Regions from separate parts of the Paenibacillus provencensis genome, predicted to be linked through region 1. Evidence: riboswitches for the same ligand, from Rfam matches in the RefSeq annotation. Region 1 holds a riboswitch; each other region holds the start of a gene.
What was found. A riboswitch is a leader RNA that binds a small molecule or an ion and turns the genes downstream of it on or off. The one in region 1 is predicted to bind cyclic di-AMP.
Positions count from the first base shown of each region.

Region 2: it holds a riboswitch for cyclic di-AMP, as region 1 does, so the genes downstream of both, ACFQ3J_RS25710 (ubiquitin-like domain-containing protein) here and ACFQ3J_RS21125 (C40 family peptidase) in region 1, are expected to answer to the same signal.
Region 3: it holds a riboswitch for cyclic di-AMP, as region 1 does, so the genes downstream of both, ACFQ3J_RS13420 (hypothetical protein) here and ACFQ3J_RS21125 (C40 family peptidase) in region 1, are expected to answer to the same signal.

Region 1 covers NZ_JBHTKX010000004.1:104,200-115,115, forward strand. Annotated here, with positions in the region: gene ACFQ3J_RS21095 (heavy metal translocating P-type ATPase) at 1-1,642, opposite strand, end outside; gene ACFQ3J_RS21100 (copper ion binding protein) at 1,669-1,869, opposite strand; gene ACFQ3J_RS21105 (response regulator transcription factor) at 2,190-2,882, shown strand; gene ACFQ3J_RS21110 (YdhK family protein) at 2,941-3,534, opposite strand; gene ACFQ3J_RS21115 (sensor histidine kinase) at 3,760-5,133, opposite strand; gene ACFQ3J_RS21120 (four-helix bundle copper-binding protein) at 5,581-5,910, shown strand; cyclic di-AMP (ydaO/yuaA leader) riboswitch at 6,196-6,330, shown strand; gene ACFQ3J_RS21125 (C40 family peptidase) at 6,336-6,815, shown strand; gene ACFQ3J_RS21130 (peptidoglycan D,D-transpeptidase FtsI family protein) at 7,711-9,714, opposite strand; gene ACFQ3J_RS21135 (hypothetical protein) at 9,954-10,184, opposite strand; gene asnB (asparagine synthase (glutamine-hydrolyzing)) at 10,647-10,916, opposite strand, start outside.
Region 2 covers NZ_JBHTKX010000011.1:8,239-19,154, reverse strand. Annotated here, with positions in the region: gene ispE (4-(cytidine 5'-diphospho)-2-C-methyl-D-erythritol kinase) at 1-209, opposite strand, end outside; gene ACFQ3J_RS25735 (small, acid-soluble spore protein, alpha/beta type) at 360-542, opposite strand; gene veg (biofilm formation stimulator Veg) at 784-1,062, opposite strand; gene yabG (sporulation peptidase YabG) at 1,322-2,227, opposite strand; gene rsmA (16S rRNA (adenine(1518)-N(6)/adenine(1519)-N(6))-dimethyltransferase RsmA) at 2,321-3,208, opposite strand; gene rnmV (ribonuclease M5) at 3,213-3,758, opposite strand; gene ACFQ3J_RS25710 (ubiquitin-like domain-containing protein) at 3,927-5,153, opposite strand; cyclic di-AMP (ydaO/yuaA leader) riboswitch at 5,431-5,678, opposite strand; gene ACFQ3J_RS25705 (TatD family hydrolase) at 5,909-6,676, opposite strand; gene ACFQ3J_RS25700 (HD domain-containing protein) at 6,716-7,996, opposite strand; gene ACFQ3J_RS25695 (AbrB/MazE/SpoVT family DNA-binding domain-containing protein) at 8,355-8,609, shown strand; gene rsmI (16S rRNA (cytidine(1402)-2'-O)-methyltransferase) at 8,811-9,701, opposite strand; gene ACFQ3J_RS25685 (tRNA1(Val) (adenine(37)-N6)-methyltransferase) at 9,763-10,512, opposite strand; gene yabA (DNA replication initiation control protein YabA) at 10,624-10,916, opposite strand, start outside.
Region 3 covers NZ_JBHTKX010000001.1:2,765,872-2,776,787, reverse strand. Annotated here, with positions in the region: gene ACFQ3J_RS13440 (hypothetical protein) at 1-143, opposite strand, end outside; gene ACFQ3J_RS13435 (urease accessory protein UreF) at 421-1,119, opposite strand; tRNA gene ACFQ3J_RS13430 (tRNA-Leu) at 1,437-1,519, shown strand; gene ACFQ3J_RS13425 (glutathione peroxidase) at 1,698-2,177, opposite strand; cyclic di-AMP (ydaO/yuaA leader) riboswitch at 2,559-2,784, shown strand; cyclic di-AMP (ydaO/yuaA leader) riboswitch at 2,924-3,083, shown strand; gene ACFQ3J_RS13420 (hypothetical protein) at 3,224-3,637, shown strand; gene ACFQ3J_RS13415 (HAD family hydrolase) at 3,832-4,503, shown strand; gene ACFQ3J_RS13410 (serine hydrolase domain-containing protein) at 4,605-5,519, opposite strand; partial or broken gene ACFQ3J_RS13405 (GH36-type glycosyl hydrolase domain-containing protein) at 5,673-7,473, shown strand; gene ACFQ3J_RS13400 (LacI family DNA-binding transcriptional regulator) at 7,558-8,523, shown strand; gene ACFQ3J_RS13395 (organic hydroperoxide resistance protein) at 8,735-9,154, shown strand; gene ACFQ3J_RS13390 (hypothetical protein) at 9,338-9,643, shown strand; gene ACFQ3J_RS13385 (thiol-disulfide oxidoreductase DCC family protein) at 9,738-10,154, shown strand; gene ACFQ3J_RS13380 (thermonuclease family protein) at 10,306-10,916, opposite strand, start outside.

The DNA of each region.
Region 1 (10,916 bases):
CTTCTGCAAGCGGGTGCTCTGAATTTTTTTCAGCGGCACCAACAAGTCTTAGAAACTTCACTTTATCTATATTTGTTATTACATCTGTAAGTTCTGGCTTCCCTTTAGTGACAGTCCCCGTTTTATCAAGAATGATGGTGTCAATTTTATGAGTTTGTTCTAGGTGTTCGCCACCTTTGAATAGAATACCGAATTCAGCTGCCCGTCCGGATCCTGCCATAATAGATGTCGGAGTCGCCAGGCCAAGTGCGCAAGGACATGCAATAACAAGAATCGCAATTGCCTTTTCTAAAGATCCGGCAAAATCACTTGGAGTTATAAAGAAGTACCAAATTAAGAAGGCCAACACTGCGATACCAACAACGATTGGGACGAAAATGCCCGAGATCTTGTCGGCAATTCGTTGAATAGGAGCTTTCGAACCTTGGGCTTCCTCTACGACTTTCACGATCTGAGCTAATGCAGTTTCTTTGCCAACTTTCGTTGCTCGAACCCGAAGCATACCGTTTTTGTTAATCGTTGCTCCAATTACCGCATCGCCGGGTTTCTTTTCGACAGGTATGCTTTCTCCCGTCAACATGGATTCATCTATTGAAGATTCTCCTTCAATGACTTCACCATCTACAGGCACTTTGTTACCAGGACGTACAAGGATGATATCACCAACCAAAACCTCGTCTACTGGCATTGTTAATTCCTGGCCATCACGAATAACTAAAGCTGTCTTTGCCTGAAGTCCCATCAATGATTTAATAGCTTCTGAGGTACGTCCTTTAGCTTGGGCTTCAAACAATTTACCCATGACAACCAATGTAATGAGAACCGCACTTGTCTCAAAATACAAAGAAGGACCATGATGCATATCTCTGCCGCTTAAGTACCAAACCATTGTTAAATATAAACTGTAAAAATAAGCTGCAGAAGTACCTAGCGAGATTAGTACATCCATATTCGCACTGCCGTTACGAAGAGCTTTATAGGCGCCAACGTAAAAGTGCCACCCTATATAAAATTGCACTGGTGTTGCAAGTATCAATTGAAACCACGGATTCATAAAGATGTCCGGCATGTAAATCCAGGATGTAAAGGAGAAATGGGCAACCATACTCCACAACAACGGCAATGATAGGATTGCTGAGATGAGTAACCGTTGTTTCTGGCGCTTAGTTTCTTTTTCCCGGTGATCTTCAGCAGATTCGTTTTCATTCTTTAAGATGGCTTTGTAGCCTAGCTGGTTGACTTTGTTTTGCATATCAGAAACTGATATTTCATCAGGAGAATACTCAACCCGTGCCGATTCTAAAGCAAAATTGACGGTTGCATTCGTTACGCCGGGCAACTTTCCTAGACCTTTCTCTATCCGGTTGGCACATGCAGCACAGGTCATACCCTCAAGCTGAAATTGAGCGACTTCGCTTACCGTTTCGTAACCCAACTTACGGATGGTTTGCTCAAAATTCTCAATACTTATTTTAGTAGGATCATAATTAACACTTGCTTTTTCCAAAGCAAAGTTGACGTTTGCTGTAGTCACACCATCAAGTTTGCTCAATCCTTTTTCAATGCGATTTGCGCAGGCGGCACAAGTCATGCCGCTCACCCGCAAAGTTGTTTGTTTTATTGGAGTTGAACTTGTTTCCAATGTACTCACTCTCCGTCCATTAAAATTCACATAACATCATATCCTTGTTCTTCAATGGTTTCTTTAATTTGATCTAATGTTATCTTGTCTTCGTTATAGGTTATCTCCACAGCATTGCTGTTCAAATCCACCTTTCCAGATACCCCTATACTTTTCAGTGCACCTTCGATGGAGTTCACACAATGCTGACAGCTCATTCCCTCAACTTGCAAAGTCATATTTTTCATTTAAAATTCTCCCTTCAGTATCATTTTTTATAGTGTTTCCCTATAGATAAAATTAAATGAGTTTATATACCCCCCCACCGTATATAAAACCCCTTTTTAAAGGGCCTTGTTGAATGGGCCCTATATTTCATAAATCACTTCTGTTTCAATTTACTATACCCCCAGGGGGTATGTCAAGACAAAAAGTTTGAATTTTACAAAACTAGGTATCTGTTGATTTTAAGGCTTGAAGTTGTATCATTAGATCATCCTATAACATAAAAGATACTTCGTTATTTAAACATCTATTTCAATACAAAACACGAGGAGTAAATAGAATCATGATTACAGTATTAATAATAGACGATGAACAGAGAATGCTTGATCTATTGTCTCTTTATCTTACCCCCCTAGGGTATAAATGTATCAAAGTAAACTCAGCTGTAGATGCGTTGATTTATTTGGAATCAAATCAAGTAGACATAATTTTATTAGATATAATGATGCCAGATATGAATGGTTGGGAAGCATGCGAAAAAATCAGAAAAACTTCGAGTATTCCAATCATTATGCTTACCGCACGCAGTGAAAAATCTGATATTGTAAAGGGTTTAAATATCGGTGCTGACGATTATGTAATGAAACCATTTGATGATACTGAATTGGTCGCAAGGATAGAAGCCGTACTTCGAAGGGGAAAGACTGAAGAAGAAATAAATGAGTTATCCTTTAAAGGATTATCCTTAATAAAAGATTCGTTTGAAGCCCTTTATAAGAATATAAAGATTGAATTAACCCCCAAAGAGTTCTATATGGTCGATCTCTTCCTCAATAATCAAAACAGAGTTTTCTCAAGAGAACATCTAATCAGTAAGATTTGGGGATATGATGTTTTTATTGATGATCGTACCATTGATTCTCACGTTCGAAATATACGAAAAAAACTTCGAGATGCAGATTTTCCTGCTGATGATTATTTACACACTGTGTGGGGGGTAGGGTATAAATGGACAAGTGATAAAAATAAATCATAGAAAATAAAAGCAGAAGAAGGCTTGTAAGATGCTCTCTTCTGCTTTTGTTTAAGACAAATCACTCAGCAGCTGGTGCTAACTCATTTTCTGTTACCCATTTATGATTCTTAACTTCTTCGCTACCTGTAGTTGGGGTAAAATCAATCATATACACCGTTGTTCTTTCAGCAGAGTCAATTTTTACAGTTGCACCCTCCATACCTTCCATGTGAGATGCCTCTGTTTGCACTTCAGCCCCAGGCGCTAATGGTTCTTCACCTGCATCAATTAGTTCTTCATGAATTACCCATTTATGATTTTCTACGGGTTCTCCACCTGTAGTCGGGGTATAAGAAATCGCATAGGCTGTAGTATCATAAGCACCAACAATAGTTGCTTCAGCGCCTTTCATTCCCTCCATATGCCCTTCTTTAATAATTGCTTTAGTACCGACAGGATACTTAGGATTTTCTGCTTCCTTTAGATACTCTGGTACTTCACCTGAAGTCGAATGGTTCATCTCAGAGTGATCCATTCCTGTATTTTCTTCTGTACCTTGATTCATGTCCGTATTTCCATTTTGATTTTCATCATTAGCGCCACCGCACGCAGAAAGCATGAGCGCTGTGATTAGTGTAATAATACCGATCATCAATTTTTTGTTTTTGAACATAATTAATTCCTCCTTTATTTACCCTCACTATAACCACTAAATTTGCAGAAAATATGGAGCAGTTAGACATAAAACCTTACAGACGACACATTTTTAATTAAACAAATTCCAAAGTCATTTTAAATATTTCCTGGAAGGTGTACGTAATATACATAAAAGAGTTATTTTGAAATAAGAATTTGCTTCTGAAAAATTAAGAAAAGAGCACTAGCAAAGTGCTCTTCTCTAATATTCCTTTTCTAAATACACTTCAAATCTTGTTCCTTTCTCTACTTCACTAGATACAAGAATAGATCCATTGTGTAACTCAACCAACATTTTCGTTATGGCAAGTCCTAGACCACTTCCTCCATGTTCTCTCGACCTTGATTTCTCGACCCGGTAAAATCTTTCAAATAAGAAGGGGAGTTCTTCTTTTGAAATCCCTGATCCCGTATCTGTAACCGAAATACATACCATATTATTATTAACTTGCTGTGCTGATACTTCTATAGAGCCCTCCTTCGTATACCGAATGGAGTTATCCAATAAGTTCAAAAAGATTTGTTCAAGTCGACCAGAATCCCCACTAACTATAAACGTTGAGTCGATATGATTTTTAATTGTTATCCCTTTGTTCTCCGCTCTCATAGACACTTTATTGACAACTTGTTCTATAATTTTATTGATACATACCGCATCTTTATATAGTGTCAATTTACCTTCTTCCATCTTGGATAAATCAAATAAATCAATAATCAAGCGATTAAGCCGTTTAGCTTCCTGTGATATGATGTCTAAGTATTTTTTCATATCTTCTTCAGTCTCATAAAGTCCCTTTGATATTACGTTTGCATAACCTTCAAGGTACATAATTGGCGTTTTAAGTTCGTGTGAGATATTAGCAAAAAACTCAGTACGTGTATCTTGATATCGTTGCAGGTCTTTTGCAAGATCATTTATTGCAGCTGCTAATGAGCCAATTTCATCCTTAGTACTCACTTCTACTCTACTATCAAGATGACCAGCAGCTATTTTTCTAGTAGCTTTCTCCATTTGAACCAAAGGTCCAGACATCTTTCTTGATAAAAAAAATGAAACACCCACCGCTATGATAAAACCGATCAATCCAGTTAAACATAAGAGCTGTCTTACCTCCAATATAGAGGCATTAACGATATCAAGTGAAGAAATCACAAGAACTCCACCCTCAATATCCAACAATGGTTTACCAGAGATTAGGTAAGATTCTCCATTCTTAGCACTATAGTTTATCATAAATGATTCTCCGTTAAGCAATCTATTGATTTCAGTTGCGGTAATGAAATTCACATGATGATTAGAGGCCTTATTTGATTTACCTAATAATTCTCCTTGCCTATCTAAAACAAAGATCTCCACCTTCGAAAATTCTACCATAGTGGATATCAAATCTGTAGGTATGCTCTTACTAGAATGTACCATTTCGACAAAATGGGATGACATTTCGGCCACATCTTGTTGTGCTTTTTGATAATACATATTCGAAAAGATTTTATCAACGACATACCCCAAGGAAAGCAGAACCACTAACAGCAGAGATACGATAATAATTCCTAATTTAAAAGCTATTCGATTCATTTTGATGACCACCGTTCTATTAATTTTTCCAGATATATGACTTAAATTATTTATCAAATATTTCAAGTAGTAATGTTTTTCAAAATTCTATTGTAATTTCGAAACCCATGATCTCCTTAAAACCCAAACGTTTATCCACCATAAGCATAAGATTGTTTATTATTATTATACGCCTGAACTTTGAATATTTTGTGCATAAGCCATGACTTACCGATTTAAAGTTCTTAGTTCTGGCTATAGTTAGCTTTTCAAAGTGATATTTATACTTCGAACTAATCATTGATTAAATTAGCTTTTAGAAAATAGATTTTTTATTTTCACTCGTTATCTCCACATATTCTGCACATTTTTGGTTAATTTACATTCAAGTCCTTGAGTATGTATCGAGGATTAATTGTAAATAGTAATTACGTATGTAAAAAATTAATCACTGAAAGGAGAATGGAAATGTCACATGAACAGTATAAACAATGTATAGAGGAATGCTTACGATGTATGGTGACTTGTAATCACTGCTACGATGCTTGTTTAAAAGAAGAAGACATTAAAATGATGGCAGAATGTATTCGTCTAGATCGGCTATGTGCCGACATCTGCTCTTTTGCTGCAACAGCAATGAGCAGCAATTCACCATTTATCAAAGAAATTTGCTCATTGTGTGCTGAGATATGCCAAGCATGTGGTGATGAGTGCAAAAAACATAGTCATGACCATTGCCAAAAATGTGCGGAAGCTTGTTTTAAATGTGCAGATGCATGTCGTAACATGGCTGCATAACATAAAAAAGTATACTACTTTTATAACCGCTCCCAGTAACTGGAGCGGTTATTTTTGATTAAATCTGAAACAGTTTTTGAAATAAAAAAAGACATATTAATTACAAATTTGTTATGATATTACCTGTCATAAAATATGACCCACTTCTTGTTAAGTTGTCGATTATTTATGAAAAACCTTTCTAAATTAAATAAATCCTCATGAAATCATAAGAAGCAACAAATTTTACAGGTTATAATTGACAAGTCTCGATTTATACACTACAGTTATTAGTGTTACAATATTTTAATTATTTTGCCGAATTTAAATTTATTTAAAACGGGGGAACCACTTTGGGTGAATTGTTCAAAATAGTGTTGAATATAGGTAACCTTCTACCGAATCCTTAAGCTAACTCCGTAGGCATCGAAGGGAGAATATTATACTTGAAAAAAATTATCATGTCTTTATTAGGGTCTGTTATTATTATTTCTTCTGGTACCACAAGTGCATTTGCTGATGACAAATCAAAATTACAATCAGAAGTCAGCCAAGTGGTAGGAACACCTTATAAATGGGGAGGAACGACCGCAGCAAGTGGCTTTGATTGCTCCGGCTTCATATTATACATATTTGATAAATTTAATCAAAACCTTCCTAGAACCTCAGCTGCTCAAGCTAAAACAGGCACTGCGGTAGCAAAAAGCAATTTAAGAACTGGGGATTTAGTTTTCTTCAATACAAGTGGAAAGGGAATATCTCATGCGGGAATTTACATAGGGGATGGACAATTTGCTCATTCTTCGAGCAGTAAAGGAGTAAGAGTAAGTAAACTCTCGGAAACATACTACAAGCAACGGTACGTTACAGCCAGAAGAACAATTGATGATAAGAGTTTTTCTAATATGGTTGATGACTCTCATTAAAGAGGGAAGGACAAGCTATATTTACAACCCCGCCCTTATGAAGGGGTTTTGACTGAATTATTTCGAATCAAATTTTGATACACAATCTGCCCGGCATCTTCATGAAATAAGCAGCCGATCGCTATGACCCATACGTTCTTACGTTTCCCGTTACTTAACGAAATGAAGCACCTGAAAAACAGAAACTGATTTGAACAAATTACAGTAATAACTTAAGTCTCTGTGCACATAAAAAACTCTACATTTTTTCTTTATAGATGCCACTTACCCCCGGATATTAACTTCCGGGGGTAAGTGGCGTCGGGAGATCTTAGTATATACTTTGCCTTGGATTCAATATTACTTTATAAATAGACTCTTAGTATAAAGAGAGAAAGTGCATTGATAAGTGTTAACTCGGTTTAAAGCATACGATGGTTCAGTTACCAAGTTCTCGAATTTATCGAAACCGTAGGTTGAGATTGCTTTTTCAGTAAGCCTGGTGTCGACACTTTACTCCATTAGCTACATTATCTGAAATAAAAAAATCGGATATTAGCTGGCACAAAATTAGCTAGTTACATATAGTGGGGTAAGCGTAAATATCGGGAACACAAATACAGTAACAAAAATATTTGCAACTGAAGCTCCGATGTTTCTAACACTGAAAAGGGTGTTCGGCCGTCGTTGTGCAGATTAGAGCAGTATAGAATGAAACGATTTAATGAGTATTTAGCTGGCGTACCTTGCTGGACACGCTATGATAAATACCTTTATCTTTTCAAAGCGTATAACTGTGATGTGTAGACGCTACATTGATCACTATGGACATTTTTCATTTTTATACTCCACTCTATTTTCTGTTGCAATGTAGAAAGCCCTATCAAGTACAGAGCTTTCTATTATATTATTTGATTTATTCAGTTGAACGAGGTGCTTCGGTTAACCCGATTTCTGCATCGTATGCATCAAATATTTTTCGAGCAATGGGCGCAGCGCTCATAGAGCCGTATCCCCCTTCTGGAACAACTACTGCAACGGCAAGTTTAGGATTTTCACGCGGTGCAAATGCGATGAACACGCCATTTTCAACATTTATGGCTTCACCATCTTTATATATCGTCTGTTGGGAGGTACCTGTTTTCCGGGCAAAGTCATATGGAAATCCTGAAAAAGCAACATCTACATTTGTAGCCATTCCCCTGTGAATGGTTTCCCAATAAGCTTCATTAAACTCCACTTCATTAAGAATTTTAGGATCGATTCTTTCGACTACATTTCCGCTTGAGTCCCTTATTTCTTTAACTAAATGCGGTTCCATTCGTTTACCTTTGTTAGCTAACATAACTGCATATTGTGCGAGCTGCATAGTCGTGTATTTGCCCTGTTGACCGAAAGAAGCGAAAGCTAAGCCTGTAAGTGACGTTTGATTCTCTTGGTTATACTCAATTCTCCCTCTAAATTCCCGAGGTAAATCCACCCCCGTATCTACACCAAGTCCGAATTCTTTCATATATTGATCCCAAACATCAATTCCTTCATTACCATATTTAATCCACAGTTTTTCACCAATTAAATCGACCATAAATGCATTCGAAGAGTTTTGAATAGCTGTGTCTGGATAGAGAAGCCCCATAACCGTACTCCCTGAATTCCGCACTCGTGTATTATCACTTCCAAATTCCGCATAACCTCGGTCTAAGTAAGGAGTATTAGGACTGAATAACCCTTCGTTTAATCCAATAAGTACGCTTAACGGCTTAATAGTCGACCCTAACAATACTGTTGATTCTGGATGCTGTCCTGTATCATTGGGAGGAAAGGATTCAACCGTTCCGTTTCGATAAATATACTTTATGCTTTCATAGTCCCAAGCTGCATTTGGATTGTAATCAGGCATACTAGCCATAGTCACCACATTCCCCGTATCGACTTCCATTGCTACAGCGAATCCTGTCTTTGCATTTGGATGCAGCTTTCCCGACACTGGATTTCGCTGCAGCCATTCAAGCTGATCGAGAATAGCCTGTTCTGTCTGGATTTGCACTTCTCTGTTAATGGATGATACAATATCTAATCCTTTTTGAGGTGGCTCAATGACTGTCCCCTCTTCAGGCAAATTCAGAGAGTTTATTGGAATTTTACTATATCCACTTTTTCCGCGAAGCACGTCCTGATACTGGAGTTCAAGGCCATCTACGCCCACTGGTTCAAGTTCGGAATAAATCAAACCGGGATCCATTTGAGTATCATTTTGTTCATTGATTTCTTCATATTTACTGATGGTCTTTGATGTCTTGAAGGTCTTCAGATAGCCTATAGCCTGAACAGCTACCGTTTCATCATCGTATTTGCGGACGGTTTCTTCAATTATACTTATACCTGGAAAATCCATTTTGTTTTGCATAAAGTATGCAATTTCTTTATCTGATAAATTGCTTTTTATAAGTCTCGGGGTATATCCAAGAGCTTGCCTGAATTCAAGGTCCATCGCTTCCACAATCTCCTCTACTGACATGTCTTCAGCTTCCGGATCTTTATATTTTGAAAATACATCACTTAGACGTTCGGCTATGCCTAAAACTTCCACTCGATTGGGATTAGCTGGACCACCTTCAGACTGACTATAGTTTTTATATAATGTAATATATAAAGATTGAGCAGGTTCTGAATAAGCCAGTTTATATTTACCGGTGGAATCATATATGGTTCCTCGAACAGGAAGTAGAGGAGTACTCTTGGTTACACTTTCGCTTTCTTTCTGTGCTAGTACTGGCCCTTCCACAAATTGTAATACAGCTAAGCGAATAATAATGATAGAAAAAACAATAAAGGTACCAAAAAAAAACAGATTCAGCCGAAAATGGATACGTTGCTTCTCTGAACTTTCATTTTTACTTCGTAACTTAAACTTTGACATAACGATTACCTCACTACATATTAAAGAATTGCTATAAAAGTAACTGATAAATTTGGAGGAAGTATGGAGTATGCATTTTTTTTACATTTATACCTTTATTAAAAAGGGAAACTCCTAATATGATTAGGAGTTTCCCTTTTTAATTCTAATTTAATCTATATAATTAATGACGTGTTACCCCATTTGTTCCCATACTTCTTTCAAAAAATTTATTGTATTTTTTCTTTATTTCATATTAGCTAATGGTCGTAATCATTTAAATAAACATAAGACTCATCATATCCTGTAATAATCGTACTGGAATCTGGGTTATCAAATGAATGAATGCATGTCACCGATTTAATCGTCATAGGGATTGCAAAATCGCATTCATCCCTTGCCGTCTTATATGGAGTCGTGTCCCTCTTGATATATTTAGCGGAATCCATCATATCTGCCTGTACACCTGCATAATTTAGCAGCATGGTCACACTGATTACTTCGTAGTCCCTCCGTAGTTTAGGCATTTGATTAATTAATGGTGTACCTATGATCTTTAAACTTGCTTCAGCTCTATATACTTCCCCTATGTGGTGATTATTCTTATTCCCATATATATTTTTGAATCCTATACAATTCTGCAGATTCTAAGACTTGATTAAATCTTGACAAAAATCAATACATATTCTTCGTTTATAGATTTAAAGTTTTGCAAACTAATTCTGTCACTTCTTCTCTCTTATAAAAGATGACTCAAGAACGTTAACATATCCTCATAAAAAGACCGTACAAATGCGGTTATCTTTTGTAAACAATTCAAATAACAGAATAGGCCTCAATCGTTTTATTCTTGTAAAACCTAACTAATATCTCTGTTTCTAACAATTATAAAACAAAGAAATAAAAACTATTGATATTACAAATAAAATAACTCTTTTCTCCAATTTCTTCCTTTATACAGCCTTGAGATTCAGCCGATTTCGTTCTAGGATGAAGGTTTGATGCCAAATAATAAAGATAATTATGGTCCAAAGCTTTCGACTCGCATCTACCTTCCCCTCTTTATGTTTTTCAAGTAACTCGAGTGTGTATGACTTGTTAATCCATCTTTCAATAGGAGCGGTTTCAATCAAAGATTTTACCCATTGATACCACTCATTTCTCAACCATACTCTTGTTGGGACAGGGAAACCGAGTTTTCTTCTGTTCTGTACATCTCCTGG
Region 2 (10,916 bases), on a different contig from region 1:
TGGAAGGCCAAGTTCTTCTCATCCAGGGGGATATATCCCGCCTGACTTGATATCATGATTGTATCCCGCTTGATTTCTGACATTTCAATCCGATCAGCAAGATCAACCATGGTCATAATCATTTCTACTTCATGATAACCATCGCTTCTTTTATGTAATACATCCAACATCAAATTAATTTTCGCAGGAGCTTTTTCATAAATTTTCAAGGCGACTCACCCACCCTCAGCTATTCCCTCAAGACAACTTAACATATTATATCAAAAGCGGGCTGTCAAGTCATATTTTTACCTGCACAATTGCTTCATTCTTTTAAAATATATAAAAGCCCCCTGTTGTATTCAGGGGGCCCTTCTTCGTTATTCTTGACCTTTGCGTGCTGCCTGCTCTGCAAGCTGTATAGCCCTCTTCACCATATTGCCTGCATCCTTGGCTTTTATCCCGCCCCATCCTTCTTGTTGAACGGTATCATAAAAGCCCAGGTCCTTGGCCAGCTCATACTTGAGCTCTTCTGACATTACACTGCGTCTTCTGCGGCTCATAAGGCTTCCTCCTTATTAGGGGACTCATAATTTCATGTTTCGATCGTTATTATGCCTCATGCGGGTTAACAATATTCGCAGTGGATAAACGTTTGTTAAGCCTATGCTTATACGCCCTCCTTAAGCACGCACCAGCTCTCTCACACTTAATAAGACGGAGCTGGAAGCTAATCCTCTCACTTGCGCAATAAAAAAAAACGGCCCCGTCCATAAATGGACGAGAGCCGCCTTGAAATCAAGCTTACACTTCGTTGTACGATATTTCGCTGATCACTTGCTCAGGATCATATACTGAAACCTGTACTGTTTCAGTCAATATATCGGCGTAACTGTAAGACACCCGTTTAAACGTTTGCTGTTCTTGATCTAGCTTCACAATAAAAACAGAAGGGTACGTTTCTTCCAATACACCAGTACGCTCAATTGTCTTGCGGCGTCCACCGTTTGCACGAAGTAGAATCTTCTGGCCAACATGAGCGTCGAGACTGCGTTTGATATCCAATAGCGAATTTTTAGCCATGGCTAACGACCACCTCTTTCCTTGTCCATTATACAAGGACTTTCAGAGTTTGTCAAATGATCAATTATATCAGCATCAAAATTGAGTTGTCAACGAATATTTTAGCAAAATTATCGCTTTAACATAGCACAACGCTTTTCCAATCCCATTTGCTTCTAGCTCACTGATTTTTAACACGATTAACCCTTGTTAAACGAAGCAAAAAAAGACCCCTTCAAATTAAGGAGTCTATATGCTATATATACTTCTTCAGTAAGCTTTAGATAGCCGCTGGCGAGACCTTAAGGGTGGACAGATCCTGAAGGGGCGGTAATCCAATCCGATAGCTCCCTCTGGACTCAAGTCCACCGACACCTTCACTGCCGCTAATGGTGTGATGGATGATATCATTTATGTTAATGGTATCCTTCACCGAGGTAAACGCCGCCTTCGCTGCCACATACACGGGATCAAGCGCATGTATTAATACCCTGCTAGGGCTGCTGGCGAAATTTGCTCCTGCACGAATCAGTGCTTCGAAATGAGACTGACATGCACCTGCAACGATCGTCAGCGCATCCAAATGCCACTCATATTGTCTGGCTACCTGGACGGCTGCAATGAAGTTGGATGAGTTCTTATAATGATTGATGTTATACAGATCATAGGGCTGTCTGCCCTTTAATACCCCATCATGGCCTGTAATGACAACAATATCAGGGCGTGAGCGTGGCAAGAGCCGATATAACGTATCCGCCATTGAAGCTTCATGTACATAATGTCCTTCGGCAGGTACACGTAGTCTGTCATACAATGCCATACTTTTCTTAAGATAATTGGGGTCTCCATCCAAATGGAGCACCTTGCCAGGCATTTCAAAAAAAGAAGGAGACTCTGTCTGTGTGTTCTTGTTCCACTCATCAACCAACCCCGCCTGGTTACGCTGTGCTTGCTCCAGACGATGCTTCTGCAATAGCGAGTAAGATTCATTTGCTTTAATATGTGCCAGCCTGGTTTTGTTCGTCTCTGGCTCATATGGCACTCTGATCAGATCATTCAGAGGAGAATCCGCAAAGAGCCTGAATTCGGTCCCTTTAATGTATGCTTTATTCTCCTTGAGGCCCTCCACTCGGAACGTGATATCTCCCCCATACGATTTCCGAACGACCAAGTCTCCTATATTCATCAACGTTATCACCTCTAACCCTATGTTATGGGCGAGGCAGGGCTTTGGTTCATCTCTTTTTCTTAATTTCCGGAAACACGAGTGATAAGCTTGTTAGAGCCTTATTCCGGCTTCCAGCAAGACATCGCTTAAACGAGCATACTCCTCAATACTGAGTGTCTCCCCTCGTCTCGTAGGTTCAATCCCAGCCGCCTCCAGCATGGGCTCCAGCTGGTCTCTGTTTTCTTTTGTAAAGAAACGACTCTTTAGATTATTAGCAATTGTCTTCCGTCTCTGTGCAAATGAAGCATGGATAACTTCAAAGAAAAACTTCTCATCCTTCACTTCAACGGGAGGCTTCTCTCTTACCTTTAACTTGATGACTGCGGATTCAACATTAGGCTGCGGAATAAATACCGTGTGGGGTACGATGCATACCAGTTCAGGCTCACTGTAATATTGAACCGCGATGCTGAGCGTCCCATAATCCTTCGTTCCCGGGGAAGCAGCCATTCGTTCTGCAACTTCCTTCTGAATCATGACAACAATGCTGTCGAGCGGCAGCTTCTCCTCGAGAAGCCTCATCAATATAGGTGTCGTTACATAGTAAGGCAAATTAGCAACAACGCTGACCTTATCCATACCCGCGAAATTTTCAGCAAACAATTCAGGAAGATCTGTTTTAAGAACATCTCCATGATGTACATATATATTAGAGTAAGGTTCCAGCACTTCTGTAAGGATCGGAATCAAGCGTTGGTCAATCTCAACCGCCGTCACCTTCCCTGCACGCTGTGCAAGCTTCTCTGTCAGTGCACCGATTCCCGGTCCAATCTCAAGTGCCCCCTTATGTTCATTGAGATCAGCTGCATCCACAATTTTATGAAGAATATTTTGGTCGATCAGAAAATTTTGTCCCAGGCTTTTTTTGAAAGAAAACCCGTGTCTTGCAATGATCTCTTTCGTTCGTCTTGGCGTTGCAATCTCATCTATATTTTTCACGTTCTCACGATCCCTCACGTTCTATTTGCTCTAGTGCTCGTACAAATTCCTCACGGCTAATCTGGAACATCGTCAGCCGCTTATGCAGCTGCTTGCCATTACAATATCCTATACCCAGAATGTTGCCCAGCATCATACGCCGATTCGCAGCGTCCTTATGGACGATAAGTCCAGCTTCGATCAGATCTTGCCAGTCTATAAGCGGCTCTGCACCATCATAGGTTGTATGCACCTTGGACAGTGCTGCCCGTATTGAGTCGGGAGATGCATTCTCTACACCAATATCGCCTTTGCGGGTCGCATCCTGCTCCTTAATGAACGCATGCTTCACGCCAGGAATCTTGTTTGATATAATCTTGCGAATTCGCTCGCCTGCATGATCGGGGTCCGTAAAGACGATAACACCCCTTCTTTGCTGGGCAAGCTCGATTTTTTTAAGTATTCGGCTGTTTATAGCGGAACCGCCGGTTTCAATCGTATCTGCATCCACTGCACGCTTGATGGCTACGGTATCATCTCTGCCTTCAACGACAATGATTTCTTTAATCATGACCACATGACTTCCTTTCTAAACAAAAAGAGAAGAGGAAAAGCTCCTCTTCTGCATGTTAAGGGGCAAACGATAGACTTGCTGTCTAAACTTTCGTTCACCTTATATAGCATCACCTAATCTTGTTGTTAATACTATAACATCAGGGACGTGATTGTAAAATATATTTTAATTCAGTTCCGGCTTCACCGGACCGATAACGTATACTGTTTTACCTTTTTTACGGCCAAAATGGATAGCCTGCTCTAAGCTGTCATAATACACATCAATTTTGTTGCCCTTAATTGCGCCGCCTGTATCTTCAGCACGACGGAATCCTACGCCTTCAATGTATACCCACCATCCAAGAGGGATCACATCAGGGTCAACTGCGATAGTACGTCCTTCCTGTACACGCGTGCCGGAAGCCGTCTTCGTACCAATACCCTCTTGTTCAGAGGAATAAGCCGTCATAGATACATTGCTTAGTACTTTTTTGGCCTTAAACGTAACTCCGTCCTTCGTGACGGATTCGCTGTCACTGGAAGCAGATACCTTCTTCACTTTATCAGCAAGGCTTGCTGATGATTTCGAAGAGGAAGCATTAGAAGATTTAGCTGCAGCTGTGGATTCAGTCGTGCTTGCAGCGGCAACTACGGTCTCCTGAACAGGTTCAGGCTTCTTCTTCGTTCCTACGGCAATGACTTTGTCAACACGGTTGGATTCAACCTTCTTGCCCGTCATTTTCTTGGACACCAATTCGCCATCCTGGAAGGTCTTCTCGATCGTCTGAACGATTACACCTTCCTTGCCGCTCTGAATGACCCGGTTATCGCCCTTGTACAAGCTTGGGTCAGCCGTTTTGATCACCTTGAACGGAATGGAAGCTTCCTGTGTTGCTGTTTGCTTGGTCACCCGGACTACTCGAATATTAAGATCCGCCTTCACCGCAGTGTCAGCAGCGGGATATACTTTATCATCTTCTGATACTTCGATGCTATGTGCAGCAAGTGCTTCCTTAACTGTATCTTGTGTCGTATAAATTTGCTCTGTCTCACCGTCTGCCGTTACGTTAATCGCTACAGCCCGGTTAATAGTTACTCGATCCCCATCTTCAATCTCATCACTCAAAGACATCGAGACTTCGTCATGCGGACTGACTGCGATTGAATGCTCATCCAGCACTTCACTAAGCATTCCTTCACGCGTTTCCAAGGTTTGAGCCTTGCCGTCCACGACGATTGAAATTTCCTTGCCTCCCTGACCATACACAATGAGTGAGATCATGACTAACAGTGCGATTGAGAAGATTGCGACTAGTGTGATCTGACGCAGATTCTCATGCTTCCATCGCAACGCGAAAGACTTGCTGGATGATGGTGACTCATGGGTCTCCTCTAGTTGGAAATTTCCCACTTCCTCCGTCCTCCTTCATAGTCCCGCCGTCAAGAGTATTGCATGATTGTATTTGACGCGACTATACCGATTTGTCTACAAAACCGGAGAAACTCCCGTCCGATTCTGCATCATGTGCCACTCTTCGCAGCATGATGTCACCTCCTGTTAACCAACAGTATGACGACAATGTAACTTTTATTCTCCTAAAGCAAAGAAGCCAAAAAAGAGTTTAAGAGGAACTCTTTCGTGGCTCCGATAAGTCCAAATGAGAATATCGGAAACATCATGCACGAGTTTTGCCTCTTCAATACGCTTACGGGGTTAGCTGTCGGGTTCGGGCGTAAGAGTCGCCCTCGCGTCAGATCCAGGCTGCTCATGGCAGCTGTCCTTTACGTTCACCCCAAGACTCAAATGTTGAAATCAAATACAGTGGTCCATGAAGAGAGACAACTCTCTTAATTTTAAATCTTCTGCCTAGCAGCAGACCACTATATCGGTTCCCCCGTTCTTTGTTTAATACAAAAGATTCAGCGAGAATGACTCATGAAGTGAATTCAAAGTGGTAAATCAAATGAATGTAAAATGGACTTTACCAACAATCAACAATTCACTGAAACGATGATATCCTGTTTCGATGCATGTTGTAAAGCAGTATTCAACTATGTTTTTCTAAATAATTGGTTAAAAATTTGTAATAATCAGCGGAAAACTCTTACAAAAAGTTTAATCGCTCCGTTTTACTCACTTTTTCACCTGTTTTTCTCTCTATTTTATCAAATACCAAATCGTTCCAGTGCATTTGCGGTCGTAATCTCTGCTAATTCCTCCACAGAAATGCCCTTCAGCTCTGCTGCCATTTCTGCCACCAGGGCCACATGAGCAGACTCATTTCTCTTGCCGCGGAATGGATGTGGTGTCAGGTATGGCGAATCCGTTTCGATCAAGAGCCGGTCAAGGGGTACTTTTGCTAGCACTTCCTTGGGCTGCTTTGCATTCTTGAACGTAATCGGCCCTCCGAAGGAGATATGAAAACCCATATCCAGCGCCATTTTTGCTGTTTCCCAGCTTCCTGAGAAGGAATGCATCACTCCGCCCACTTCATGTGCTTTCTCTTCACGTAGGATTCGAATAATATCTTCATGCGCATCTCGGTTATGAATGACAATCGGCATGGCGATCTCTCTAGCCAGTCCAATTTGTTGGCGCAACACCTCATGCTGAACTTCCTTGGGAGAAGTATCCCAATGATAATCCAGACCGATTTCACCGATCGCAACGACCTTCTCGTGTTTACATAATGATGCAATCCATTCCAGATCTCCATCCTTCATCGTGATGGCATCGACAGGATGCCAGCCTACTGCCGCATAGATAAAATCATAGGTTTCGGCAAGTTTCATCGTAGAAGGTATCGTTTCCCGGTTAAATCCTATATTAATCATGCGGGTAACCCCCTTTTCGACAGCGCGCTGAATCACTTCCTCGCGGTCAGCGTCGAACTCAGGGGCATCCAAATGTGTATGTGTGTCGAATAACATCATATAATCTTACTCCTTTCAAGGGCTGTATCTTGTCTCACATTATTTAAACATTCCTGCAATTTCCGGAGGGAGCTTGGGCAATGCATTCATCAGCTTCTCATGAGGGAAGTAGAGATGATAATTTCCTTTTTGCATGCCGCTTATGGAGCGTACAATTTCTGAAACCTCGGATATATCTCTTTGTCTTTCCTGCTTGTCTAGAATAATGATCTGTCTCTTGCTCCCCGCAATATCAGGTCGGAACACATCATACGGCAGATCCGTAGGAAAATCAATTTCAAGATCATAGGTTGGATTCAAGCCTGCCTTGAGAAATGCATCTTCAATCTGCTTGATATCCTTCTGCTCGATATAATCCACTTCAACATATTTATAGAGCTTACGGTCCAAGAACCGGGTACAAAGTTCACTTAGAATCGGGTCCTTCTCATCAGTCCATTCATTAAAAGCAGCTTGAATCGTGGATTCATCAATACGAAGATAATCTTTGACCGATATATCCCCCTTAATCAAATGAAGGAGCGGTCTAAGCATGAAGCCGAATGTGTAGCCTTCTGTTACCAGCTCCTTAGCTCTTCTAAAGATTTGACGCAGAACAATTTCAGAACTTCGAGTTACCGGGTGGAAATATACCTGCCAATACATCTGATATCTCGACATTAGATAATCCTCAACTGCATGCATTCCTGAATCTTTAACGACAACTCTCCCCTGGTAAGGGCGCAGCATACGGAGTATCCGATCAAGGTCAATTGTTCCATAATTCACTCCAGTATAATAGGCATCTCGCAGCAAGTAATCCATTCGATCTGCATCGAGCGGACTTGAAACCAGGTTGACAACGATAGGCTTATCATACGTCTTGGCAATGACAGAAGCGACCTTTTGGGCGAAATCAGGACCTACTGTATTTAGTATCCGGCCCACTTCGGTATCTCCCAGTATGATTTTACAGGTCCACTCTTCATGATCCATATCAAAAGCCTCTTCAATCGAATGAGAAAAAGGACCGTGTCCAACGTCATGCAATAAAGCTGCGCATAGAGCGACCAATTTCTCTTCCTTCGGCCAATCGGGATATTCATTCCGTTCAAACTGAGATATGATCTTCCTTGTAATTTCATACACACCTAAAGAATGAGAAAAGCGGCTGTGTTCTGCTCCGTGAAAAGTCAAATATGTAGTGCCCAGTTGTCTAATTCGGCGAAGACGCTGAAATTCCGGGGTATTAATAAGCTGCCATATAATCGGATCCTGAACATGCACATAGTTATGAACGGGGTCTTTAAATACTTTCTCTTCGTTAAGCTTTTGCTCCATCGATTATCAGCTCCTTTTTCAACTAAATTCTTATAACAAAATTCAATTGTGTGCAACTAAAGTAGGAATTCGACTTTATCCTTGCATCTTACTTGATTATTTCGACATTATACGACATAATTTGTCGAATAGTGCTGCGGTTTTGATTTCCAAATCGACACGCGTTATAATAATAGATAGGTACTAGAAAATCATCGTTAATACCAGTACTCATTCTATTTCTTCATACAATGTTAATGCAATTCTTTATTTTTAATGTTGACTGATTTGGGAATGGTTGGTATGATGATTAGCATAAAACATAAAATAATGTCGAATCATGACAGTAATAAGCGATGGCGAGAGGAGTTAGTATAAAATGATGAAATCTACAGGTATTGTAAGAAAAGTTGATGAACTGGGCCGGGTTGTTATACCTATCGAATTGCGCCGTACACTCGGTATTGGTGAAAAAGATGCACTTGAAATTTACGTAGACGGTGAGCGCATCATGCTTAAGAAATATGAGCCTGCTTGTATTTTCTGCGGCAACGCTGAAAACGTAACGTACTTCAAAGGTAAAATTGTTTGTCACGAATGTATTTCTGAAATTCCAGCACCGGTGACAAATTAAGTAGAATAGGTTATAATCAATTTGGTAGAGAAAAGCATACCTTCAATCAGTAATCATTAACGATTCCTTTAATATAGATGCTCGCTTTTCTTAAGAATATATAATTGTTATTTCTAACCTTTTTCATATCTCCTTAGGCACCTTCCTCGTCAGATACATTCTGCCGAAGAAGGTGTTTTTTTCTTTCATTCAATATGAGGGCTATTCTTCCTCTTTTAATAAAGCATTATATACATCTCTTTTGGAAAGCTCCCGATCTGCAGCTGTTCTCTTCATTGCGTCCTTGCGAGTATTGCCTTCCTTCTCATAGCGCTCCACATGCTCTGTAAGACTTAACTGCTGCCACCACTCATTCTGCAGCTCTTTCTCTTCATCCTGACTTCTTCCCTCTATAATCAAACAATATTCACCTAGAGGAGGATGTTCCTCAAGCCATTCAATACATTCCTCTAGATTCCCTCGCACATACTCTTCGTGACGCTTGGTCAGCTCTCTTGCGAGCACAGCTCTTCGGTTTCCCCATATCTCCAGCATAACGGCTAAAGTTTTTTGTACCCGGTGTGGCGACTCATAAAACAAAAGGGTCCCCTGCGATGCTCCAAAACTCTTCAGGATGGCAGTAATGTCCTTTTTCTCACGAGGGAGAAATCCGACAAAGGTAAATCTCTCGGTTCCAAGACCGGATGCAATTAGTGCGGATAGAGCAGCGTTCGCTCCTGGCACTGTCACCACAGGAATATTCGCCTTAATTGCGAGACTGACCAGGTCTGAACCAGGGTCTGAAATGGCCGGCATACCCGCATCGCTGACGAGAGCTAAATTTTTTCCTTCTATTATATATCGGATTAATTCAGGTCCACTGGCATCCTTGTTGTGCTCATGATAACTAAACAACAGCTCCGGGCTGATCTCAAAATGAGTTAATAGCTTTCGGGTCTGTCTCGTATCTTCTGCAGCAATGATGTTACAAGTCTTCAAGGTATTTACAGCTCGATAGGTGATATCTTCTAGATTGCCGATCGGTGTACCTACAAGATACAGTGTACCCGTCCCTTCCTTCTGATCAAAGCTCTTCTGTACTTGCATATTCATAGCTAACTCCTCTCCAGTTCCACGTTTCACTGATACTGCTTCAACATATGTCCAGCAGCTATCATGGACTCGGATAGTAAATATCCATAATTTCTTTGCAGTATTCCCCATTTTCGTTATACACGATTAGCGGAGGCAGCATTCTGACATCCGGTTTGCCATCTCGTAATGCCTCAATGAGCACCATATTCGCCTCTTTGTCGATTCGTGGATGGACCATGCGAATTCGTTTTGGCTCCAATCGGTATTTACGCATTAGGGTGATGATTTCACCGATTCTCTGGGGTTTATGTACCATAGATACTTTTCCGCCTGTACGCACCAAATGCATACAAGCTGTTAGTACTTCCTCCAAAGTACAGTGGATCTCATGCCTAGCAATTGCCTGATGCTCATTCAGTGTAATATCACTGCCGTTTAACGGCATATAGGGCGGATTCACGGTAATGGCATCATAACCGCCATAACCTGTAATGCTAGTCAGTTCTCTCAAATCTCCTTCCCGAATCATAATCTGATCCCCTAGTCCATTTAGCATCACACTTCGTCTAGCCATGTCAGCAATTCTAGGCTGAATCTCAATCCCTTCGATGGTTGCCTCTGTTCTTGTGGACATTAGGAGAGGAATGACTCCATTCCCTGTACAGAGATCTAGGACCTTTCCCCGTCTAGGAAGGACTGCGAATCTGGCCAGCAATACAGCGTCCATAGAGAAGCTGAACACCTCATCACTTTGAATAATACGCAAATCATGAGTTAACAGATCATCTAATCGTTCAGATGGCTGTAACTTAACCTTGTATATGCTCATTTTGATACCTGCCTGATTATTATTAATAGTGTGTAATGAATCGACCTTGATGCATAATCCAATCCGCTTAAGCTTTTTAAAAGAAAAGCCGTAGGGTATCCCTACGGCTCGTTACTTATTCAAAAATGACAGACAGAACAAACAATCACCTTCTGTACGTAAATGACCATAATAAACGTTACAAATATGGAAACCTTCGTAATACAATCTTGCTAAATTGTCGTACCCCTCTCCAACAACCTCTTCGGTAGTCTCGGTCGCGGGAACTAATTGTACAGGATTTTTGGGAGCTGGTGCAGGCGTCTCCGAAGAGGACTCCCGCTTTAGGACCTTGCGCAACTGTTCATTTTCCAGCGTCAAACGTTGGTTCTCTTCGAGCAGTTCCTTTACAATCATTTTTAATT
Region 3 (10,916 bases), on a different contig from region 1:
CGGGTAAGACATTCATAACGGGACATTTTCTCAGGAAGAGTGTGATTGTACGAGCATATCGTTCCGAAAGCATCAATAATGACAGTGGTCGTCTTGAAATCTTCGGACGAGGTCTTTATAAATAAGGGTTCGGCTTCGGGCAATTGTAGTCTCTCCCTATACATATATTGATATTTTTAATGGAACTAAGGTGTTATGTTGATATTTGAGTCCTCTTCCAAAAAAAAGTATGATCATATTATATACGTTATTACGTCATCTAACAATCATTAATCACTTACATACGTCGTTCTTTTTTGACAGTATAGGGTGGTATTATGACGAAAAAAAGCACGCTGGCAGAGGAGGGAGCCTGGCGTGCTTTTAAATATAGGGAGGGGCTTGGGAGGCCTGAAGAGGTGAGCTGGAGGGGAGTTAGGCTTAAGCTCTTGTATGTTCAATACCGGATTCGTGGAAGGGGAAGCCCGGTATGAGGGATTGCATTGACAGAATCGAGCTCTGGAAGGGCTGTAGACTTGCGCTTCTGGCTCTATTCCATTCTTCCTCGAGGTCACCGTCCAGTACGCTGGACAAGGCATTAATTTCACAGGCCTCAATATTTAATAGTCGTCTTGCGTGGATCAGGCATACATCCTTGGCGGCATGAAGATAACCGGAAGCTGCATCGTCAGCGGTAACCTCAAGCTGGCTATTGATCCAGGCGTGAACGACGGGGAGTGAGCCAACAGCATCATATCGATGGATAAGTTCTTCGAAATGCTCAAAGTCCATCCATGGATGCAGCGCTTTAGATAATTTGAGGAGGCGCTTTCCCATGGCTCTTGAAGATTCCCGTTTGTAAACGGGGGTTCGCTTGTTGTGAATGATCTTATCAATGAGGGCGATTCTCCACTCATCCTTCTGCTCCACCGCTGTGTAGATGGCTCTGATCGCCATGCCTTCCAACTGCACAAGACTTGGATGTAGCTCGCATCGCATGAATGTCTCCAGGTCGGTAGTCGTTTGAATCGTACCTTCCTCAATGTATGACTTGAGTCCGAAGGAATGAGAGAATCCTCCGACCTGCAGTGAGGAATCAAGCAGTTTTACATAATCTAGAAGCTTATTTCCTCTGTTCACCAGATTCGCCCCCTTATAGTGTTAAACGTGGTAACCATCTTGGTTGGAATTACGCGTTATGTATATGTCAACTTATTATATAATATCATTATGTTTGATATGTATTTTTACATAAAAATCCGATTTTTGTCAATAAAAAACTAAACATCAATATGAAAAGAGGTGACAAACCTTAATTCATGTTAAATATAATAACATATACATGACTTATTATTCTCTTCGGAAAAACTACAGCATAATTTGAAATAAACCCTTTACTTATAGGTTGTAGTTGTGTATAATATATTTTGTTGGCACGAAAATGCTATACAAGATGCGCGGTCGTGGTGGAATGGCAGACACGCTATCTTGAGGGGGTAGTGGGTGTATACCCGTGGAGGTTCGAGTCCTCTCGACCGCATCATAACGAAAGAGCTTGAAGCAATTGCTTCAAGCTCTTTTTTGGTGTGCCCAGTATGGGCTTCAACACGATATGACATAGAAGGTGAACAAAAAGAAGAGAAGTCTCTACTGAGGCTTCTCTTGGGGGATGATGATTTAGTCGATCGATTGTACATATTAGGATTTATGCAGGAATCCTATTTTAACAGCTTGGCGATATCCGCTCCAATCTTGTCCGGTGTCGTTTGTGGGCTGTATCTTTTCACGATATTTCCGTTCTGATCAATAAGAAACTTGGTGAAATTCCACTTAATTGTTTTGGATCCAAGTATACCTGGTGCATTGTTCTTCAAGTGCTTGAACAGCGGATGCGCCTCGTCACCATTCACTTTAATCTTCTCAAACATCGGGAAGCTTACGCCATAGTTCATTTGGCAGAACTCAGCGATTTCCTCATTTGAGCCGGGTTCTTGTTCGGCAAATTGGTTGCTGGGGAAACCGAGAATTTCAAAGGATTGATCATTGAATTTGTCATATAGCTCCTGAAGCCCTTTGTATTGAGGAGTTAATCCACATTTGCTTGCTGTATTTACGATCAAGAGTACTTTTCCTTTGTACTCCTCCATGCTTAATTTCTGACCCTTTAGTGTATTCACTTGATATTGATAAATCGACATGCCTTCATCCATCCCTTCCTAATTATTATGGAATATATAAATGATGCTTGTATAGCCGCTCTTATTCAATCTCTATATATATATATTGATAACAATTTAATTTTAAGCAATATATGAAGAAAGTCAAACATGGCTTAGAAAATGAATGAATATATTGTTGATGCCCAACTTGGTTATTTGAATTAAGCGAGAAATCGAGATAAACTTAGAACAGATTAGCTAAATGCACAGTGGTGAATGTTTTATTCTTATTCTATCCCAAAACAGCCCTAGATCGTCAAAATGAACTACTGCAGGAGCTTTACATCGATTTTCTACGGGTGTATGATTCATATCGTAAATCTTGAGCAAATGAAAACCTTATATTAGAGTAGTTTCTCATTGCTATGATAGCTTAATTTCTGCCTAATCTGGCGGAGAGCGGGGGAACCAAAGTTAGCAGAGTGCTTGATTCGGTGTGAGAGCCGAATGAAACACGCTTGCATGGGGTGAATTCTGAACCGAGGATTCATGTGGGAATCTCCATATGGAATCATCAGGAACAGATAGGACGACTCTCACCGTCCGAATCCGACAGCTAACCTCGTAAGCTGTACAGAGCTAAACTAAAGATGTGGAAGATACGCAAGGTTCTTCCTTCACTTCTTTACAGTGATTATTCTTTAGTTATCTTCTGTACGAACGTTTGAGAGAGGAATGATAAATCTTGTGAGCGATCAGCCACAGGGGTTTAGTCCTCTGTGGTTTTTGTTTGTGCGCTGAATTTTTGTCGATAGCAAAAAGCGGGGGACCCAGATGTGGATGCTTCAGATCCATGGGGTGAATTTCATGGCTCTTGCCATGAATAGGGCAATCTCTCTTGTCCGAATCCGACAGCTAACCTCGTAAGCGTAAAAAAGGGAGAGGCAGCAAGCCGCGTAGCATCTTATAACAGGTCATGTTTTGCCATGTTCTGATATAAAGGTGGGAGAGCACCGGGCATGCCTTTGATCTGTCGGTGTTCTTTTTTTGTTGTCTTTTTCTAAAACAGGGAGGATATTATTGTGATGAGTGATGAAGTTATTTTAGTTACGGCGCCGAATGAAGCCGCCAGAAATTTTATTCGATTATTAATGTACAAGAAGCTCTCTTTTGCTGTCCTGACAAATAGTGCGCAGGAAGAGAAGCAGGTCAAACGACTTGGAGTAGAGCACATTATACGTATGGATACTGCGTTTGCAAGTAAATGGCTGCTGCCTAATGCAACGGTAGGGCGTATTTTTATTTTTGAGAACAGCTTGAATCTGACCTGTCGGTTCTTGCAAATATGCAGACCATGGACACGTAAACCGATTACGATTATTACACAGCTGAATCATCCTCGCGGAGTATACCGCGGTATGGGTGCAGACCACGTTATTTTTACAATCAAGGGCGAAGTTGGATTCTTGCTAAATGGCGAACGGGCTGCCGTTAATTAATTGATCTGTACGTACACAGCAATAGAAGCAGGAGACTGCAGCTTGCAGCTAGTGTAGGTGCTTACGATACAGTTTGCGTAATTAGATATAGGGTTGATATACTGGAGTTAAAGAAAACATAGCATGTGAGACTCGTGATATAACCATGGGTCTCTTTTTCTATATTTACAGATGGAAAGGTTGAGAATGGCAATATGGGGAAATTTGATCATGTGAAATGGCTCTTTTTTGATATAGGAGATACTCTCGTAAATGAATGGGTTCCCGTTGATCACATTATCGGTCAATTTGTAAAGGAAGCAAATGGACTTGGGTATAACATCACGATGGAGGATGTTCGCAGTAAATTTATTCAGAGCTATTCGAATTATATAGCTTCTCCCATGCAATACGCGATTTCAGAGCTCGTGCCTTCCGAGGAAGACAGAGAGTATATCAAGTCAAGGCTCAAGTTTCAAAAGGAGCTGGAAGAGCCGTATGCTGAAGCTAGGGCCGTTCTCAAACAGCTGGGTGAGCGCTACAGGATCGGTATCATTGCCAATCAAAGTCCGGGTACGGAAGAGCGGATGGTGAAATATGGACTCCGTTCTTATGTGGATGTTATCGCTTGCTCGGCCGAACAGGGATTGTCCAAACCGGATATGCGCTTATATCAGTATGCTTTGAAAACAGCTGGAGCAGAGCCCAATGAATCCATCATGATTGGTGATCGAATTGACAATGACATTATCCCAGCCAAGTCACTTGGGATGCTTACAATTCGAATTATGCAGGGTTACGGCCGCTATCAGCCTTCCACTGATGATAAGGATACGCCGGACTTTACTGTAAATGATCTAAGCGCACTGACTGCACTGCTTCTATGAGCTATGAATCATAATACCGAGATTCTCTAAGCAGTGGATTTTGCAATATCCTCAGTCTAATAAGCTGTAGAGAATCTCAAGTTTATTTTGGTTCAAGTGACTTAGTCTAGAATAGGCAGAACTTCTTCCCACACCGCGTCAAGGATAGACTGTATACGATCTTCCTCGCTGTTAACAGCAATCACGGCTCTTCGATCTGGAATGATGACGAGAAGCTGACCGTGTGCCCCATCTCCTCGATAAGCTCCATGGGAACACATCCAAAACTGACAGCCATAGCCGAGCGACCAGTCTCCTTCACCGACAGAATCAATATGCTTGCGTGTCACAAATTTAATCCATTCAGCAGGCACCAGCTGTCTGCCCTCATATACGCCCTCGTCCAGCAGCAATTGACCGAATCTGCTTAATTCTTCAGTGCTGATCACGAGGCCCGCGCATCCCAGTGTGACCCCAAGAGGCGAGGTTTCCCATTCGACATGATGTATACCGAGAGGATCAAACAAACGAGGCTTCAAATAACGATGGACAGTCTCAGCGACTGCTGCTTGAATCAACGCCGAGATCATGAAGGTATCCCCGCTGCTGTAGGTGAACTGCTCACCGGGAGGTCTGTTCAGCGGCAGAGATAAGTAGTATTTGACCCAGTCTTTCTCAGCCAGTGATTTCCTCTCTGGCAGCCATAGCGGTGGAGAGTCATGTCCCGAAGACATCCGAAGCAAATCGTAAAGGGTGAGCTCATCAGGAGAAGGGATCATAGGGTCCTGAGAGTGATAAGTTGTATTATAGTTAAAAAATTCACCAAGCTTCGTATCTAGTGAGAGCTTTCCTTCCTCAATGGCAAGACCAGCGGCCATGCTCGTAAACGATTTGCTGATCGAATGCTGCTGACGACGTATGTCAAGGTCCTGGTTCCATTCTCCAATCGTCCTGCCATCCTGCAGTACACGAATCGAAAAGACGTTTAAGTCTTGCGATCTAATCTTCTCCACAAAGCCGCTTAATGTACGTATCATAGGTTCCTCCATTCCTGTTCCGCCAGCAATCATCTGACTCAGGATACATGAAAGTAAAAAGCTTCGAAACGTTTAGAATAGTACTCTGAATTTCGTGAATTATGGTATTACAGGGGCATATGAAAGTCAATATCTCCAGGTAAGCTTTTTAGACTGTTTGAAATCGGATTTAACTACGTTCGATGGTATTATAAATTGAAGGATGACATGCTCGTCATCACGAATTTTACATCAGTGGACCGTCCAGAAGTTCAGCTTCAGATTCATTCTGAGAACGGCTGCAGCTATCGGTATTTGTTAACCAATCAGATGACAATGAATGTCAATGAGTATGAGGTACCCGTGCACTGTACAGCGAAAGAGAGCAAGTTGATATTTACAGCAGATTCATCTGCCGTAAATCATGAGGTGTACCCTGAGCTAACCTATGCAATGTGGATTGATGGCGCGGAATTTCAGATTCATGACGAGACTTGTCTTGCTGAAGGGGTAATGCCGGGAGATGCATCTCTGACTGTTTTACAAATTTCGGAAACGAAGAACTGGACTTTAACGATGCAGGGATGGCTGGACGGCAAGTCACTATCCCCGAATACTCCTAATTTTACGGATGAGAAAGAAGAGTACCGTGCATTTTTTCGCAGTGTAATGAATGGGTTCCATTTGAAATTTCCTGATCAAGAGCGCTCTAAAGCGTTATTCAAAGTTAATTCCCTTGCCTGGTGGTATACGCATAATATGCTGGTTCATTATTCGGTTCCGCACGGACTTGAACAATACGGAGGAGCTGCATGGGGGACGAGGGACGTATGCCAAGGTCCTGTGGAATATTTCATGGCGACACAGAAGTATGAACAAGTCCGAGATATTCTTAAAATGGTATATGCTCACCAATATGAGGACGACGGAAATTGGCCGCAGTGGTTTATGTTTGACCGATATTACAAGATCCAGCAGGAAGAAAGTCATGGCGACATTATCGTATGGCCTCTGAAAGTGCTCAGTGATTATCTAATAGCTACACAAGATTACAGTATACTGAATGAGCGGGTTCCGTATACGTTAAAGCACAGCTTTATTTTTAGCAAAGAAACCTATACAACTCATCTATATGGAGAATCCAGAGGAAATAAAGCCTATGCTCCATCCTTCCGATGTGGAGACGGGGATTCAGTATCGTCTGCTCCCGATGACGAGAAGTATGATCGCTGAAATGCTTAGTCCGGAGCAGGCCGAATCCCATTACGAATTGATTGAAAGACGTTTATTTTGCCCGGATGGCGTAAGACTGATGAACAGACCCGCCCTTTATGCCGGAGGTGTAAGCACGCATTTCAAGCGGGCTGAGCAGGCGTCTAACTTTGGGCGTGAGGTTGGTCTCCAGTATGTTCATGCCCACATAAGATACGTAGAGGCCATGGCAAAGCTTGGCTATAAGGATGAGGTGTGGAGCGGACTTGGTTTAATTAACCCGATTGGCATCACCGAAGTAGTTCCAAATGCTGAACTGCGGCAAAGTAATGCTTACTTTAGCAGCTCTGATGGCAAATTCAGCAACCGATATGAAGCTCAGGAACGCTTCGATGAGCTTAGAGCCGGAAAAGTCAAAGTAAAGGGCGGATGGAGAATTTACTCCAGCGGTCCAGGAATTTATATGAATCAGCTCATTTCAAATGCTCTCGGCATCCGTCAGGACGAGCAGGATTTGATACTTGATCCTGAGCTGCCGTCCGATCTGGGCGGTATGGAGTTTGATTTTGAAGTATCGGGCAAAAACGTAACCTTCGTGTATCATTTGGGCGGTAGTCAACCCGCACGAATTGTTATAAATGGTAAGGAAGCAGAACCGATTCGTTTAGATCATCCATATCGGGATGGCGGATTTCGGATTAAACGCGATATTCTGGAAGAAGAGCTGGATCAGAGGGAGAATGTAATTGATGTATATATGTGAATCAATCATTAGAATTAAAATTGATATCAAAGAAAGCTCTAAGCAAAAACAAGGCTTGGTTACAAATGAGGGAGCATAGGACTATTGGTCAGTATTAAGGACATTGCCAAAAAAGCCGGGGTTTCTATTTCTACGGTCTCTTATGCCCTTAATGGGAGCAACAAGGTGACGGACGAAACAAGCTCTAAAATTCTGGCCATTGCCAAAGAATTGAATTATGTGCCTAATGCGGCGGCACGGAATTTGAAGAAGCGGGAGACCAAAATCGTTGGTGTATTTCTGACGGACTTCCGCGGGGACGTGTATGGTGATCTTCTTCATGGTATGAAGGGGATCAGTAATTTACAGGGATATGATCTGATAGTATGCAGCGGAGAACAATCTCACAAAATGCTGCCAGAGCGGATGATCGATGGTGCAATTATATTGGATAAGATGTTTGCAAGCGAGGAATTGTTGAAATATGCCGATTTGGGTCATAAAATCGTTGTGCTGGACCGCGAGCTCGATCATCCGAACATTAATCAGGTGCTCCTTGATAATAAAGCAGGCGCTACGCTTGCGATGGAGCATCTGATTGAACTTGGGCACAAGAAAATCTATGTGGTGACCGGTCCGGAAGGCTCTTATGATTCCATGCAGCGGATGAAAGCAGTGCGGATGGTCTCGGAGCGTTCTCAGGATGTGGAATGCATCGAGATTAGCGGAAACTTCGAGAAGACCGGAGGAGAGAAGGCTGCCGATCAGATTATAGCTGAATACAAAGAGCCTGTAGCTGTGTTCTGTCTTAATGATGAGATGGCCATTGGATTATGGAATCGTATATCGGAGACTGATCTGAAGATCGGCGAGCATATCCATTTGATCGGTTTTGACAACATTGAGCTGGCAGGTTATATGCAGCCGAGGCTATCTACCATTAACTACTCTAAGCAAAAGTGGGGAGCTCTCGCCGCGGAGCAGCTCCTTAAGCTGCTCTCCGGAGATATGGTCGAGAATGAGCGGATATACGTAACTTTGATTAAAGGAGAGTCTGCTAAGCGAGTGTGATTGATAATTATCGTGCGTGCACACATGTTTAATTTATACATAACAAGGTTAAGAAAAAAACATAGGTAAGCGGATGGGGCATCAGATGCTGCATCAGATGCTGCATCAGATGATATACAGCTTGCTATGGTTGGCTCTTGCCTTGTTTATGAATAACAGAGCAACGAGCAGTGCACGATAATCTAAGATTACAGAAGAGGGAGCGATTATAATGGAAGCATTGTATACAGCAACAGCGACAGTACGCGGTGGCAGAGACGGTAAATTCGAAACATCGGATGGGGTATTGCGTCATGACTTGTCGACTCCCAAGGAGCTCGGCGGTGCAGGCGGCAATGCAACGAATCCGGAGCAGCTGTTCGCAGCCGGATATGGAGCATGCTATGAGAGCGCACTTTCCAACATCGCCCGCAAAGAAGGCGTGAAGCTGAGTGATGTTGAAGTAACCAGCAACGTTATGATCGGTAAAGACCCGCAGGATGACGGCTTTCAGCTCGCTGTTCGTCTGGATGTCAAAATTCCGGGTATAGATCGTGCGCAGGCAGAGGATCTTGCTCAAAAAGCGCATGAGTTCTGCCCTTACTCCAAAGCGACACGCGGTAATATTCCGGTTGAGCTTAATGTAATCTAAGATCCATCCAATCTCGCTTAAGATGCCGGGGCTCTTGCATAATGCTGGAGTTCCCGGCTTTTTTATTGAAAATACAATGAAATATTTCAGATAGTAGGAAGGTTTCTTTATTTTTAGTGTATATGGATTTGACATCAGGGTTAAAATTCTTTAATATGACTAAGTACTAATGCGCTACGTGGCATGAATAAATTTGAAATCACAGGTGATTACATGTCTTATAGACCACAGATTGTAGACTTAACAACTGCCAGCCGAAATGAAGAAGCCGGACTTTACGAGTTTACAATGAAGCTCGCGGACGGAACACTGTGCCGTGTATTCTATTCCCGTGATAAGGAATGGAAAATGACAAGCATCAGCCGTCTTCAGAAGACACCTTGTCCGGTATGCCGCAAAGACTTTATCTGCAAGTGCATGGAGAAGTTTGCAGGCGAGATCCATGAGCAAATTCAAGATAATCAATTGATCGAACAAGCGACGAAGTAAGAAGTTGCTTCGATGACAAGCGACTAGGAAGAGCATCCTAGCGCTTTTTTTCTATATATAGGTATATGCATTCATTATAATCCGGGAGAGATGAATGATGCAGAATTATAACGACAAGCATATTGTCCTCATCGATGGGGTGTGTCATTTATGCCAGGGCATAACAAAATGGATTATTCAGCGGGATCCGGAAGGTGTATTTTATTTTGCATCGCTTCAGTCTGAAGTAGGAAGGCATTTACTGGAGCAAGGGGGACTATCCGTGGATGCGCTGGACACCTTTGTATATATAGAAAAAGGAATATATCACACGCGCTCAACGGCTGCGCTAAAGGTAGCCCGAAGATTGAAGTTTCCTTATTTCTTGGCTTATGGATGCATCATTGTACCGAAGTTTATTCGAGATAGAGTGTATAACCTAGTTGCCCGCAATCGATATCGCTGGTTCGGACGAGATGGGGAAGATGCCTGTATGCTGCCGACACCGGAAATTCGGGAGCGATTTTTGTAATACGCGTAAAAAATCCGTCCTTCAGAACATTTGAAGGACGGATTTTTTTCTGAGCTGAGAAAGCTATTAGAGTTGTACATGCTGCTAGAGTTGTAAACTTTTCCGGATTAGTCGTGTGTGGCTAATAAATTCAAGCTGCATCTCCACTGGGTTATTTTTTGGGTGCACGAAAACCGGCCAGTTCAGCCTCTTCTTCTGTACAGAACCATTCCTCAGGTATGGTTGCTGTGTATTGAGGGGACTCCTTGGTGTGGTATATTTTCTCTCCGCTGGAGTTGATATTACCTTTGATAGTACAAGAAAGATCGGGCTGTTGACCGGAATAGTCATTAGGTGCACTGTCGTCATTTGAACCTGAGGCAGGTTCGGATTTGTATTTTTCCTTGTGGAAGCCGTCTTCCTGGACATAATTTTCATATTCCCATATTCCAATGGCTTTGTTCTGGCTGTCTTTCTGTATGGCTTCGAATTGATCTACATACCGCACATTCGGCGGATAGATATAGGCGACTCGTGCATAGCCTTGTTCAAGCAGTGATTCCTGAAGCATGACACCATCGACATACACATAAGCAAGCAGTCTAGAATATTTATCCCGATTGGGCCCAATGTCAAACTCCAGCTCGATCTGGTCTGCTTGTTCAAGCGCCTGTTTGGTATACTCTTTCGCTTCATTACCCAGAGGCTGAACACCAAGCTTCGGATGAGAGGTTTCCGGGGTATCCACGAGCAGCATACGAACTGATTGGCTCTTGCCTTCGT